2 regions of the Paenibacillus sp. IHBB 10380 genome follow, and region 2 is predicted to be linked to the other one. Evidence: a T-box and tRNA genes for the amino acid it is inferred to sense, from the RefSeq annotation. Region 2 holds a T-box; the other holds one or more tRNA genes.
What was found. The T-box of region 2 lies ahead of trpS (tryptophan--tRNA ligase). A T-box ahead of a tRNA ligase gene usually reads a tRNA of that ligase, here a tRNA-Trp.
Positions count from the first base shown of each region.

Region 1 (7,299 bases), 2.7 Mb from region 2:
TTTTTCATCGACAAACTTCTTCTTCGCATCAAGATCAGTTCCATTCAGGTAAGTATTTACGTATTCAATAGATAATTTCTCCCCAGGTGTTAGTTCTTTTTCCTTTTCAGGTTCAACGGTTGGCTCGGATTTTTCCACTGGAGTTTGCGTTCCTTCGACTTGGGGAGTGGTTGCAGTCTCATTCGTTAACACGTTATTTGAGTTGTTGTTACACCCTGCTAAAAGTACGAACGTTAACATTAGAGAAAATATAATAGCTTTCTTCAATAAGTGGTACCCTCCTTTATTTTCTAAACTATTTTGATATGTCTACCAAAAAAATGTAGGGATAGCTCTTTCAGAACTAAGAAAATATCGCGACGTGAAAAGCATTTGTGTGGGTGCCCTACGAGGATATTGAACGCATAGAACGGACTACTCAGATACTGCATTAAATAAGATCACATTGGCGTTATGCCTTTGTGGTCTCTTCATTGCACTATCGTATCCGTTAGCTCAGTAACAGTCAGCTGAAGAAAACAGTATCTCCCCTACCTAATTCAGTGAGTAATTGGCGCATTTTCGATTTGCCTCGCACATGCACTTAAATAAGATCCCTACATTACTTTGTTGGGGATACGAGTACTAATCTTCTGGCATTTGCCAACCCGTTTCCTCATCCCAAATGGCATCCGTATCATCTAGATGCACATGCCAATCCCCATTAGAAATACTTCTTCTAATATCCGTCAAACAGGTCAACCAATAAAACAGCGCATGCAATGTATCTTCAAAATCATCTGAAAAGGGTAGCTTTGTTGAACCTGCAAAGATCACTGTTGGTTCATCCTGATCATAGTCATAAACACAAAATGTTTCTCCAATATCCTTCATTTCAAAACCCGCATTGTATTTATCAATGATGGCCGTTATCTCTTGCTCCTCACTGTTGGTAAGGTTATAGTTTCTCATACAAGTGTAATAAACAGAAACTCCCATGCTACATTTCTCCTTTTTCTCAGTGTATCAGAACTAATGTTCCCATGTACAATTAATCGACGATGTTTACTTTTTTGCTCCTATACTATTCTACTTACATTTCATTGCTAATTAAAGTATCTTAATTCCTAAGTTTCAGTCAATTACCCTTCTTTACTCTTAATTCTCAGGATATACAAGGGCTGCGCCGTCCTTCGCTTACAGAGAAAACAAAGCCGTTTGTCTAGAAATATATAAAGATGGTGAAACTTTCTTAAATTTTCAAAAAAGAGGCACTCCATCTACATGATGAAATGCTTCTTCAACTTCTTTTACCAGCGGAAAGCGCAGTTACTTCCCTCTTGAATAACTTACAAAACCTTGTCTTTCTATAGTTTTAACAATGATCACTAAAGAACCTACGTTCTCATTATTATTCCATATTAATCCATTGTAAGTAAATATTCATTGCATTAAACTGCCCGTTAGCTTAACAAAGGGCCACCTCTCGGCAACCCTTATGTATTGTGCTATAGTGTCCCGTTAGCGTAAGAATATTATCTACCACATCATTAAGCCGTTATTTATATTCAGATGTTTTTTCTGCCCAGCGTCTTATAACTGCTTGATGATTAATTATTATTCTGTCTTGCTTTAACCACTCTCGGTATTTTTTCCTCGAAAATGGATAATACATGTGAAATCAATTTTTCGCTCGGGATCATGTTATCTTTCAAAACAGCATATATAAGGTTCAAGAAAGTCTTCGCATCTTGTTCAGTTAAACTTTTGATTGATTCCATGGTGCTATCATTCGAGAAATTTTCTTCCTTCGTCTCCATAACTATTCCTCCATATCTATGTATCATTTATTCTTCCTACACGACATTATATATGAGTCCCTTGGATATAACGCTTTTAGTCGTTGAAAAGTTGCTTTAACCAGCCCGTTAGCTTAATCACTAACATAACTAAACTAACCTTCAAAAACTAGCAATGGACGTCGCTCACATAAATGTAACATCAATAATTCATTTGGGATATCGTGTAAATGAAGATTTGCAATGCCTATCGTATTTTGTACTCGTAGGTTTCCCCATTTATTTCTATCTCTGCATTTAAGGGCTTCTTATCTGTTGTTACTATTTCCTTGGGAATCTCAGCTAAATAGAGTAGGGTGCCTGTCTTTAAAGGCTCAATACTTGATATATTGGCGTAAGTAAAATCCTCACCACTACCCTCTTCAAGAACTTTAAAGGTATTGTACTCATACTTGTTGTCATATTTAATTTTAACGTCCGCTAATTTGTCGGCTGTTTTACCTAACTCGGTAAGGTTTTTGATCTTTAAGGTGATCGCCAAATAGGTAGTCGCACAGGAAATGGATATCAGCCGTGGTGCAGCTCAGACAATGTTGGATAGAGCAGAAGTGAAAATAAAAGACAACAAAGCAAATAGCCTATTCCTTGTGGGATAGGTTTTTATCTGTCATAAATCTACAACATATAGTATATTCAAAAATGGTAATACAAAATAATCCAATAGGGGTGTTATTTTGACAAATCGTATCTCGAAGAAGGAAAGAAATCTCATTATTAATAGTCAAGTAATTGAGGACTATATGTGGTTAAAGGTTTTACTTGAATCAAAATGGTCTCTATTAATTAATGAGGTTCCAGACGAACACAAAACAGATTTTCAATTTGTAGTTCCATATATACTAAAACAATGCGGTGATGAATGGAAGGGTGATGAATCGGTATTACATCCTGTCGAAGACTTAGGAGATGGAAGGCGAGCCTGTGGTCTTTGCGGTAGGGAAAATAGGTATATCTACTACATCCAAAATAGACTTAATGGGAATAAGTTAAATGTTGGTGGAGACTGTGTGGAAGATTATGTTGACATCGACTTTTTACATGAAGGTAACTCCAGAGGGCAATTATTTAGAAAGGCAAAGGAAATAAGAAGAAGAAGAGGGTTGATTAATCAACGATTTCCCGGTATACAAAATAGAATTGATAATTGGTTAAACAAAGTAGTGAAATATGATATTGTATTGCCTACACATCTAGAAGAACCCTATTTATTTCAAGGGGCAAAACTTCGGGAATTGCATAATACATTTCTGAGAAGAGAAGCAGATGAAGCAATTCTTGATGAAATGGAAGATATTCTAAACAAGGAGATAGAATATATACGTACATTCGATGAAAATCAACTTCATAATCGTGAAAATCAATTCATTGCTACAAAAAGAATTATGACTTGGCTAGAAAATCGGCGTGATCATAAGACTATGAAAACGCTCAAACAAAACGGAGTTATAACAAAAGAGACAATTTCATGCATATGGGAGAGCAGCTTTGTAGAAAAGAGCTCGGACCTAATTTCTGGACTCTTTAAATCAACAAGCTTCGAAATAATTGAAATTGATTATGATAACGATGGATTTATAATAAAAAAGGAACCTTCAAAATTGGAGTTGATCTTAAAATTCGATAAATTTTTCTCGAATTTTGGTGAGAGAATTATGGGGCATAACACGAATGCTGCGTTTTCGGATAACAATATTTCAAAATTAAGTTCAATATATGGAACTAATTCACCTTATGTGTTTCGAGATGAATTAAAAAAGAAGATTGGAGCTTGGAGTGTAGGAATTAGTATATTAGATGAAGAAGTGGAGCATAACCACGGATATTTGTTGGACAAAAGAAACCAAACCTATGTCCAAGTCAAGCTAAACGAACTTGTGGCGGAAGCTAAAGGAATCGTTTTAGGGTTGAATAACCCCGATAGAAATAAATTTGAAAAATATGTTCGTGAAAAAGTGGGGAAAAGGTATAATTTTGTATTACACATGCCACCTATAATTAGAGAGACTAATTAATCGTGGAGGAGCTTCACTACGAAACCTACAATAGATGAACCGATATACATACAACCTGAGAAGTGTGTTAGATGTGTATGGGGTGAGTGGATAGGCACTAAACAGTATTGTGGTAAGCAGAAGAAGCAGTGTGTAAAGAAGGTAAATCCTTCCTGATGTCGAATTGTGATGCTGGGAGGCAGATATTATGGATTGGAAAGTAGAGATGTTTGATTGGGAAATGATTTCGAATGTGGCAGTACCATTTATTATAGCTATCATTGCAATTTTGGTGGCGTTCGCTGCGGTACGCTCAGTCCTTAATTCGCTTCCAGATAGATTGGCTGAACTATTAAAAATAGTGGCGATTAAAATATGTTTAGCTGCAGGAGCAATATCATATTATATTGCCAGTCATATATGGGAATCGAGATAAGTACCTTAACGGGTGCTTTTTTCTATTTTACATAAAGGAGCTGATAACGATGGCATTGACAGCCAAACAGCAAATGTTCGTAAAAGAATACCTGATTGACCTGAATGCCACTGTTTAGATACAGCGTTAAGAATGCGGTTAAGATCACTCTAATTTATATTATGACCTAATGGTATGTGCAGGTTCGAATCCTGTCAAGAGTGAAAATTCACGTTGTTGGTTGTTGCTACTCTAGTGAAACCATTGCTGCATAAGGTTTTTTTGTGTTCGTATATTTGTTCGCTTTTGTTCGTTTTTAGTGCCGTTTTTCAATTTTCGGCACCAGATTCGGCACCAGATAGGAGGGAGATTTTTATATCTTTAGGCAAATACGAAGACCGCTGAGGTTGGGTAGTTTGTATGAGATCCTGAATCCATAGGAATCAAGAAGAGAGCAGCACCCGACACAATCATGTACCTGTTTGACGGCGTAATAGCCGCAAGGGTAGAGAATGCGGGATAACTGTTCTCTTTTGGTTTAATAATAGAGCTTGACGGTTAAATGCTGGAAGGCGCGCCTATGAGAGGGTTTAGTGTAGTAGAAACATAACGGTCTCCAAAACCGTAGTCGGTGGTTCAATTCCATCAGCCTTTGTTGATTATGTGGTAATAAGTGGAAGTTTTCCTTTGATGTCGAATTGTGATGTTGAGGGAGGTGAAGGATATGCCAAAAACACATGAAGAAATTGCAGATGAAATTGTCCAGGCGGCTATGACAGCGAGAGGTCAAACGCTCTCCGGAATGGGTAGCAACAATGCGGCTGTCGGCGCTAACCATTTACAACAGTTGAGCAATGCGGCCGTTGTTTCACTGTATAAAGAAGTGATCAGGGCTATTAAAGCGCCAGATGGTACATTATAGGAGGATAATTAAAATGTGAAAAGCAGGGGTAATTCCCCTGCTTTTGCTCTGTTTTATCTCTCAGAGCGGGAGTCTGGACTTGAACCAGAGCCAGCCGACATTAGTTAATCAGCAGCATCCAATATCCAACATAGACGCGCAATAGAGCGTAAACTAAGTTAAAAGAAGCGCATATCAGCATGTACAAGTATTATGCATTGGTTATTTTATTCACCATGCTGGAAAAAAGGAGCCTCGGATGTGATTCTAAGGCTCTTTCTTATTAATTATTACCCTTAGCAGGTGTTTTGAAGTGAAAGAAGAATAAGATATTGAATAAAAGACCGAAGGGATTTTATGAACGTGAAGGAAGAACTACATATAGCAGTTGCGAATGGTCAGAGGGTAACTGTAAAGCTTCATGACGACGAAATCATAACAGGAGTAGCAGAAGTGTCCACCGATCCTAAACATGCTAAGATTCAATCGTCAGAAGGTCCTACATGGGTTCCTTACGAGGATATAGAACATGTTTCGATGATTGGAAATCCGGTTCATTAAACCTACTAAGTGAGGTGGTGCAGTATGTGGAAGCACACTTATAATAGAATGCTTGCAAGAGGAGTAACTGAGTACGTGGATTCAAAAATGAAGAACAAAGCTACGGCCAAAGCATTTAATAATGTATTGAGACAGCATGAAGAAGAAAGGAAACATTTCGAAGCATACCTTGATAGTTATATCATCCGCTTATCTACTCAAATAGAGCAAACAAATTTATTTTTAATTAATCAAATCGATATTGAACGAAAAATTGAGAAGCACAGAAAGAGGTTTACAGAATGTTTTTCATCAACTTACCCCGTATACCATAATTATAATCAGATAATGCTCTCTCCAAATGATATGGGATCGCTGAATTCAATTATAACAATCAATAAAAGTGATTACATTTCTATCTCTCAATACGAGCAAAAAGGCAAGCAAACCACTATTGCGTTTATTATCTATAACACAGAAATCATACAAAATCTGAAAGAAAAATTTGTTAATGAGAATATTCGTCTGTCAATTAATGTTCAATCATATAGCGCTTACTCTTCCACTCATGTTATCGGTTTTCTATTATCTCAACAAAAATAGCCCCACCGACCAAAGTCAGCAGGGCAATGAACAAATACATTACTTAGTTATGCTTAGCCAAATATAGAATCAATACTTAAGGATTTTTTTCTGTTTGTCACTATTCTTATCATCGCTCGTATCACTGAATAACAACTCCGGAAATAGATCAGAGAGCTTTGTATTATCGATCACTAACTTCTCAATTCCCTCAATGTCGGTTAAGTTTATACCCATTTTCTCCGTAATATCTTGCCAGTAGAGGAGTTCTATGCGTTTTTGTTCAAAGAGAGCGTTTGTGTCCCTTAACAACTGAAGGTATTTTCTTTGTTTCTTCGCGTTTACGTATTCATTGAAAGCGGAGGGAGCATCTTCCAAACTGCGTATGCTGGCGACTACTCTTGATCGGTTATCAAAGGTTCTAATTCAAGGAAGCTTAGGCACTTATCCAAACATAAATAATGGATTCATATTTCTCCACAATGGAGATTCAAGGGAGAGGATTAACTATGACAGACAAGCCAATTGATGGACATGTATCACCGTTTGAAGAAGTGCGGCAGGTGGATGAGAACGCAAATGAGTATTGGACAGCTCGTAGCTTAGCTAAGATATTGGATTATACTGACTTTCGAAACCTTGAAAAGACAATTATGAAGGCACAAACTGCCTGTATGAACAGCGGACAAGAAGTGGAAAACCATTTTGTTAAGTCCAACGAAATGGTTGAGATTGGCTCCGGTGCAAAACGATCTATTCGAGACTACCGCCTTTCTCGGTACGCATGTTATCTCATCATTCAAAACGCTGATCCAGCAAAGGAGATTGTAGCTCTGGGCCAGACCTATTTTGCAGTTCAAACTCGCAAGCAGGAGGTATTTGAGCAGGCCACAGAAGATGAACGGCGTATCATGCTGCGTGATGAATTGCGGAAGCATAACATTCAGTTGGCTGATGCTGCTTACCAAGCAGGAGTATTAACGACCATTGATTTTGCTGTGTTCCAGAATCACGGGTACAAAGGTCTGTACG
Region 1 covers NZ_CP010976.1:936,606-943,904, forward strand. The annotation lists gene UB51_RS04070 (hypothetical protein) at 1-267, opposite strand, end outside; gene UB51_RS04075 (hypothetical protein) at 625-978, opposite strand; gene UB51_RS04080 (hypothetical protein) at 1,590-1,799, opposite strand; gene UB51_RS04085 (hypothetical protein) at 2,026-2,319, opposite strand; gene UB51_RS04090 (hypothetical protein) at 2,513-3,850, shown strand; gene UB51_RS04095 (hypothetical protein) at 4,038-4,265, shown strand; tRNA gene UB51_RS04100 (tRNA-Trp) at 4,829-4,899, shown strand; gene UB51_RS04105 (hypothetical protein) at 4,969-5,166, shown strand; gene UB51_RS04110 (hypothetical protein) at 5,509-5,706, shown strand; gene UB51_RS04115 (hypothetical protein) at 5,731-6,288, shown strand; gene dinD (DNA damage-inducible protein D) at 6,777-7,299, shown strand, end outside.
Region 1: it encodes a tRNA-Trp, which carries the amino acid that the T-box ahead of trpS (tryptophan--tRNA ligase) is inferred to sense. The anticodon was not compared.

Region 2 (7,299 bases):
TAATCTAGGGCTATAACCTATTCGTCCTTTTATAGGCTGTTATACAATCATTTAACCCACCTCCACATAGGATACAGTGTGGTAAACAACCACAAAGGTGAAAGTGGGGTGAAACATAATGAGTCAATTTCATCAAGCATGCTGTCCTCCTGTAAAGACTGCACCTATAGCTGTAGCGCCTGTATGTCCATCGGTACTAGGAGCATCTACAGGAATTATTCTGGTACTGTTTATCTTACTGGTTATTATTCTACGTACTTTTTGCTTCTAAACCACTCCTAACATCTTATATACGTGGCCCCGCCTAATTTACAGGCGGGCCGATATTTTTTGCATGCTTAGCGCAAAAAGAGCTACACTAGAGATACTCGGATGTTACATATCTACATTTCCCGGGTAATTTCGAGGAAATCACTCCTTTTAAGCTGAGAGGTAAACGTCATGTGTATCTATATAATTGTCGAAGGTAAGAACGACCGCAGTAAGCTCCGCCCTTTACTCCAGCCTGAGATAAACATTGTGTGTACATTCGGAACTCTGAATTCAGACAAACTTGAAGCCTTACGAGAACAAATCTACGATCATGAAGTATATTTATTTATGGACAATGATAGTTCTGGCAAAAAAATTAGAGGTATACTCAGAGATGCTTTTCCGGATGCTACGCAAATCTACACAAGCCCGGGTTACGCCGGAGTAGAAGGAACTCCTGAAGAGTACTTAATAGCTCGATTAGAAAAGGCCGGACTTCAAGAATTTATTATTTATGAAGCACAGTAACACAAAAGCCTCTTACAAGTCACCGTGTACTGTGACTTATAAGAGGCTTGTTTATTGATTATTATCTGTAATGAACACCTTACTTTGCCAGATCCTTGATATCCTGTGCAAGTACATCTACAGTTACATTCTCTGTATCATTAGCATTATACAATTTACGAACTTGATTATCTCGATCGACTAATGCAATTAGATTAGCATGGGAATAGTTATCTTTGTTATTCCCAACAATAGCAATTTTAAATGATTTCTCGGCTAGATCCCATATTTTCTGCTTATCTCCTCTAAGGAAATACCAACCGTTATAATCCACATTGAACTTATCACCGAACTTTTTCATTTCTTCCACAGTGTCTACCTCAGGATCAAATGAAATAGAGACGAATTCCGCTTCTTTCCCAAATGTCCCATCCTTAATCAGTTTATCCTGTACTTGAGACAACATAAATGTCGTGACAGGGCATACATCAGGGCAATTGGTGAAGAAGAAGTAGAATAGTCTTACTTTGCCCTTCGTATCATCACGCATAACCGTGCTTCCATCAACATTTTCTAAAGAAAAATCCTGAACTTCTGCAATGATCGGTAGCTTTTGTTTACCTATGTCTAACGACTGAACGAGTAAATACCCAGCCATGATGACCATGACAGATAACAGAAGCCAAGTCCATTTGTAACGTTTTAGCATTTTTATCAAAAACTCCCCTCCGTAATTGCCCTGTCAAAGCGATTTAATGTGATGTATTAATAATCAAAACGATAAGACTTACCGTTAAATAATTTATGGAAAAGAAGAACATAGTCTTGGCCCATGCTTCGGTATCTTTCGCTTTAAATCCTGTAAATGAAAGATACAACCATACAAGCGACAATCCTAAAGATATAATCATGTAATAGATACCTGCATATCCATAACTGTACATTAAAATGGGTATCGGTATTAAACAAATAATGTAAGGAACCATTTGGATTTTAGTCCGTGGTATTCCCTTCACAACAGGTAAAAGGGGATATCCCGCTGCCCGATACTCTTCAACTCGCCGAATTCCAAGTGCCCAGAAATGAGGCGGCTGCCATATAAATAATAACGCAAACAACAATATAGCTCCCATATCTACTTTACCTGTGACTGCGACATAACCAATGAGCGGTGGAACCCCCCCTGAGATTCCACCAACAGATGTACTCCAAGTAGATGTACGCTTCAACCAAAGTGTATATACCACAACGTAAGCCAGCATACCAACGATACCGAACACGCCCGCAAGCACACCTGAAAAAGTGAATAAAATCGTTAATCCTAGGACTCCTAATATTATGGCATACCATAATACTACCCCTGGTTTCAACTTACCTGTAGGAAGTGCACGTTCTCTGGTCCGTTCCATCTTCAAATCCAGTTCACGGTCAAAGTAGTTGTTAAAGACACAAGAAGATGCAAGAATAAGGATGGTACCCAGGAGAGTTAGAATCATTTTTCCAAACTGAATATCCCACTGGGACGCAAGCCAATAACCCGCAAAAGCAGACATAAAGCTTGAACGGATGATTCCCGGTTTCGTTATATTAATGAAATCTCTCCAGGTTGCTGATTTACTAGGTGGCTTCTTGCTTGATGAAATCGCTGCGGAATCCGAAGAGACTTGATAACTTATGTGATTATCCACTCCTAAATTTCCTCCTTTTGAATGTATAGTAGAGGAAAAATAGCCTCCGCTATAAAGTTTATCATATTAAAAGTAAAAAGTGTTCGCCAATTGGCCGTATTTAATTTCATCATTTCGACAATTTGATGACATTTGTTCACTTGACATACCAATAAAATGATTCAAAAATGGGTAATTACTATAGTAAGACTAAAATTAAGGAGAGATCGCAATGGACACTGGCACACATTTAGTTATGGGAATATCGCTTGCAGGGCTAGCCCATATCGATCCTGCCGTGGCGGCAAGTCCTTCACTCGCCATAGCTGTTACAATTGCAACCGTATTAGGTTCACAAGCTCCCGATACAGATAGCGTATTACGTTTAAAGAATAACGCTGTGTATATACGCAACCACAGAGGAATTACTCACTCACTCCCTTTTTTACTGTTATGGACCGTGCTTATCACAGGTCTAATTTCATTAATATTTCGTGATGCCTCCGTTCCTCACTTGGCACTCTGGACTGGTATAGCCGTATGTGTTCATGTATTCAGTGATCTATTTAATACCTATGGAACTCAGGCCATGCGCCCATTTACTGAGAAATGGATATCGTGGAATATCATTCATATTTTTGATCCATTTATATTTGGTACTCACCTAACCGCCATATTGCTCTGGGGACTTGGTATGTTACCTCCTGCTCCACTATTCTCTATTCTCTACGGTTTAACTGCCGTTTACTACATTTGGAGAACTCTCGTTCATTTCTCAAAGACAGCAGAAGTGGCCAGACTTGATGCTAAGAATAAACAAGGCGATACCTATTACGTCATTCCAACCATATCCCTCAACCATTGGCATGTTGTCAAAGCGCAAAGTGATGGCAGTTATGATATGGGTACTATTCATTATCATCAACTGGAGTGGAAGGATCATGCAATATCTTCCAAGCATCCAGCGGCTGAACACTCTAAGAATCATTCAAACGTTAAAGCGTTCCTCTACTTCACTTCATTTGCTGTCGCAGATGTAGAAGTTACATCTACTGGATTCATCGTGCGTTGGGCTGATGTTCGTTATCGTCATCGAACCCAATATCCTTTCGTAGCTGTGGTTGTAATGGATAAAGACTTCAACACTAGAGCGTCATATATCGGTTGGCTTAGCCACGAAAAGATGAATGAAAAGTTATACATTGATTATTCCTCTTGACATTAGCAAGCAACATGAGTCTAATATAATAAAAAGCCCAGAGCAAGTGCTCCGGGCTTCTCTATTCATGAGAATGAAATTACTGATTCAGGTTAGAACCCGAAAGAGACTGTTCTGCAAGCTGTACTAGACGTTTAGTCATGTATCCTCCCAAAGAACCTGTCTCACGAGAAGTATAGTTACCATAATAACCATCCTGAGGAATTGTTACACCAAGTTCTTGAGCTGCTTCCATCTTCAATTGTTGAAGTGCTGCTCGTGCCTGAGGTACCACCAAATTGTTTGAACTAGATTGTCCTTGTGCCATATTAAAAATCTCCTTTCACTTCTCAAGTCTGTTAATGAAGTGCAAGCTTGCAAGCTTAGTATGGCTACATTTTGTAAGGTTATTCGGTAGACTTTTTATTTTAATATGGAGGTTTTTGACATGAGTAAGGTTTTGTCAATTTGGTTCTCAGTTTCGTCTATACTTTTGCTGGCAGCTTCCGCCATTGCTATCAGTCATTATGCCTGGCTTGCCTTACTTCTAGCTGTTCTAGCTATCTTTAATATCGGCTGGGGATTTATAATTAAAGCTAAACATCGGAAATCCTCAATTAAGAGCTGAATTAACGCTTCTTAGGTAAAAAGCCCATTCTTTCCTTCACATCATCCACTGTGCGCGTGGCTACTTCTAGAGCGCGTTCAGCTCCCTGAGCTAAAATATCATGAATTTGACCTGATTTGCGTATTTCCCCATAAGACTTCTGTAAAGGTTCTAATACAGCGATGATTGATTCTGCAACATCTTTCTTAAACCCACCATACATAGCGCCCTCATACTTAGCCTGAACATCCTTTATGGGCATGCCAGCACACTGCGAGTAGATACTCATTAGATTACTGATTTCAGGCTTCGTTTCAAGATCATATCTCACTTCAGAGCCTGAGTCTGTTGTAGCACGGCTAATCTTTTTACGAATAACATCAGGTGGATCCAAAAGGGTGATATGACTTCCAGGGTTAGGATTACTTTTACTCATTTTTTTGCTGGCATCATCAAGCGACATGATTCTCGCTCCCACTTCGGGATAATAGGCTTCTGGAATAGTGAAATATTCACCATAACGATGATTGAAGCGACTAGCTAAGTCTCTTGTCAATTCTAAATGTTGCTTCTGATCGTCTCCTACAGGAACTAAATCTGCATTGTATACAAGAATATCTGCGGCCATTAGAGAAGGGTACACGAATAAGCCTGCTCCAATAGAATCTTTACCTGCTGATTTATCTTTGAATTGAGTCATACGTTCCAACTCACCCATCGATGTTAACGTTGTCAACAACCATCCTAGTTCTGCATGTGCAGGAACGTGAGATTGTAAATAAATATTTGATTTATTTGGATCTATTCCTGCCGCAATGAATAACGCAGCCACTGATTCCGATTGCTCACGCAGTGCCTCTGGTTCTTGTGGAACAGTGATAGCGTGCAAGTCCACTACCATGAAATAACATTGATAATCATGTTGCAACTTCACGAAATTCTTCATCGCACCAATGTAGTTACCGAGTGTGAGTTGACCACTTGGCTGTATGCCTGAAAGTACCGTTTTCAATGCAATCCCTCCTCATTTTAGAAAACAAAAAAAGCCCCATCGTCACAAAGGGACGCGAGACGTGGTGCCACCCTAATTTATTACAGTGAATACAAAGAATCTTCACAGATCCACCTCACTGTAACCTTGATATCCTGTAACGGAGAATAAGCCGGCTCGTCTAATAAAGAATTAAGAATAACTCCTGTTCAACACAGCACTCATGGGTCCATTGGGCAAAGAGGTTCCACCGATTCGCATCATCCATCGGCTTTCTGAAGGAGTACCCCTTCTCTGCTTACTTATCCCTGTCATCGTATTTACCTTATCACATTTAACTTCTACAGCAATGATAAAACTTAGGTGCGTCGTTGTCAAACTCCTTTTTTTACGAATAACTTATAATCTGGTATGATAAATTAAGTTAAGGTAAATCCATTAAATTTATAGTGGGAAAAGGAGCATCGATATGAAAAAAGTGACTAAAGGAAAATGGAATGATTTCGATACATATATCCTTCATAGCCATAATCTTGAAATTACACTGTTACCTCAATTGGGTAACAACGTGATTGCTATTTGGGATAAGCTTGAACAGCGGCATGTTATTCGCCCGCCTGATGAGCAAGATCTCGATTTCTATATGCTGAAACCTTATCATTTTGGTATGCCTATGTTAATTCCACCGGGAAGAATTAGAGACGGTCAATTTACTTTTGAAGGTAAAAATTATCAATTTGATCGAAATACGGCCGGTGATCATCATATTCATGGCTTACATAGAACTCAAGCGTGGTGCGTCAGTGACATTCAAGAAGATGAAGAATGCTGCATCGTTACGACGGAATTCAATACAGCCGATGATGCCAAATGGATGGCTCAATACCCAGCTCCACTCAAACTTGAAATGACGTTCAAACTTCAAGGAGCAAAATTCACTCAACATTTAAAAGTAAAACACTTAGGAGAAGGTACCATCCCATTTGGAATTGGATATCACTCATGGTTTCTACTGGACGGTCGTCCTGAACAATGGAAACTTCAAGTGCCTGTAAAAGCTCTATACGACATGGATCATGATCTACTTATAAATGGTGAACTTCTGCCATTGAACGACCTAGAAGAGTTAAATTCAGGCTTAAATCTGAAAGATACTAATTTTGATACTCTTCTAAGAGCAGATACAGAACAACCTACGGAAGCCATCTTGCTTCATGAAGATGGTTACGGAATTAAATATGCTGCTGATCGTCGTTACTTCAAGCATTGGGTACTTTATACTAAGGGAATCGCACATGATTATCTATGCATTGAACCTTATACGTGGCTACCCAATGCTCCCAATCTTACACAAGGACCTGAGCTAACAGGATTAATCACACTAGAACCTCAACAGTCTTTTGAAACAGAACTTTATTTAGAAATCATAAATCGCCCTAGCGTTAATTAAGCAATCTATAACTCCACCTTCGGCTTGCCCATACGGCAAGCCTTTTTCTGTATACCTTAAGTTATTTAAAGCGCTATATTTCATTTGAAATTCAAGCAATAATTACCAACCTTTTTCAGTCTCCTTTGCCGTATGTTTTCAAATGTTTATAACCATAATAACTTCATAAAGGTACAGAGGAGGTGACAAACATGGGTCAAGCAGGTCAACAAAATCAAGGACGTAGTGGTCGTTCTAACAACTTGGTCGTTCCTCAAGCAAATGCTGCTTTACAACAACTTAAAATGGAAGCAGCTCAAGAACTTGGTGTGACAATTTCTCAAGATGGTTACTATGGAAATTACACTTCCCGTGAAATGGGTTCTTTGGGAGGATACATCACTAAACGTTTAGTACAAATAGCTGAACAACAATTATCGGGTCAATCTAACCAATAATTGAGTTTCGCCATAATTACATTAAAAGACGGCCTTTTCCCCAAAGGTCGTCTTTTTCTTTACAAATGAAATCGTATTCAAAATATAAAATATAAATTAATATAATTCCGATGTGGTGTCTTGATATGTATTACGTGGATAGCGAATCATTAAGTTAGCCATGTTGTAGTTGGATTCGAGTATTGCATCA
Region 2 covers NZ_CP010976.1:4,018,527-4,025,825, forward strand. The annotation lists gene UB51_RS18125 (MFS transporter) at 1-8, shown strand, start outside; gene UB51_RS28355 (hypothetical protein) at 119-271, shown strand; gene UB51_RS18130 (toprim domain-containing protein) at 442-780, shown strand; gene UB51_RS18135 (SCO family protein) at 860-1,468, opposite strand; gene cyoE (heme o synthase) at 1,512-2,447, opposite strand; gene UB51_RS18145 (metal-dependent hydrolase) at 2,659-3,645, shown strand; gene UB51_RS18150 (alpha/beta-type small acid-soluble spore protein) at 3,725-3,952, opposite strand; gene UB51_RS18155 (hypothetical protein) at 4,073-4,252, shown strand; gene trpS (tryptophan--tRNA ligase) at 4,254-5,243, opposite strand; T-box leader at 5,289-5,546, opposite strand; gene UB51_RS18165 (aldose 1-epimerase) at 5,692-6,672, shown strand; gene UB51_RS18170 (alpha/beta-type small acid-soluble spore protein) at 6,864-7,109, shown strand; gene UB51_RS18175 (hypothetical protein) at 7,206-7,299, opposite strand, start outside.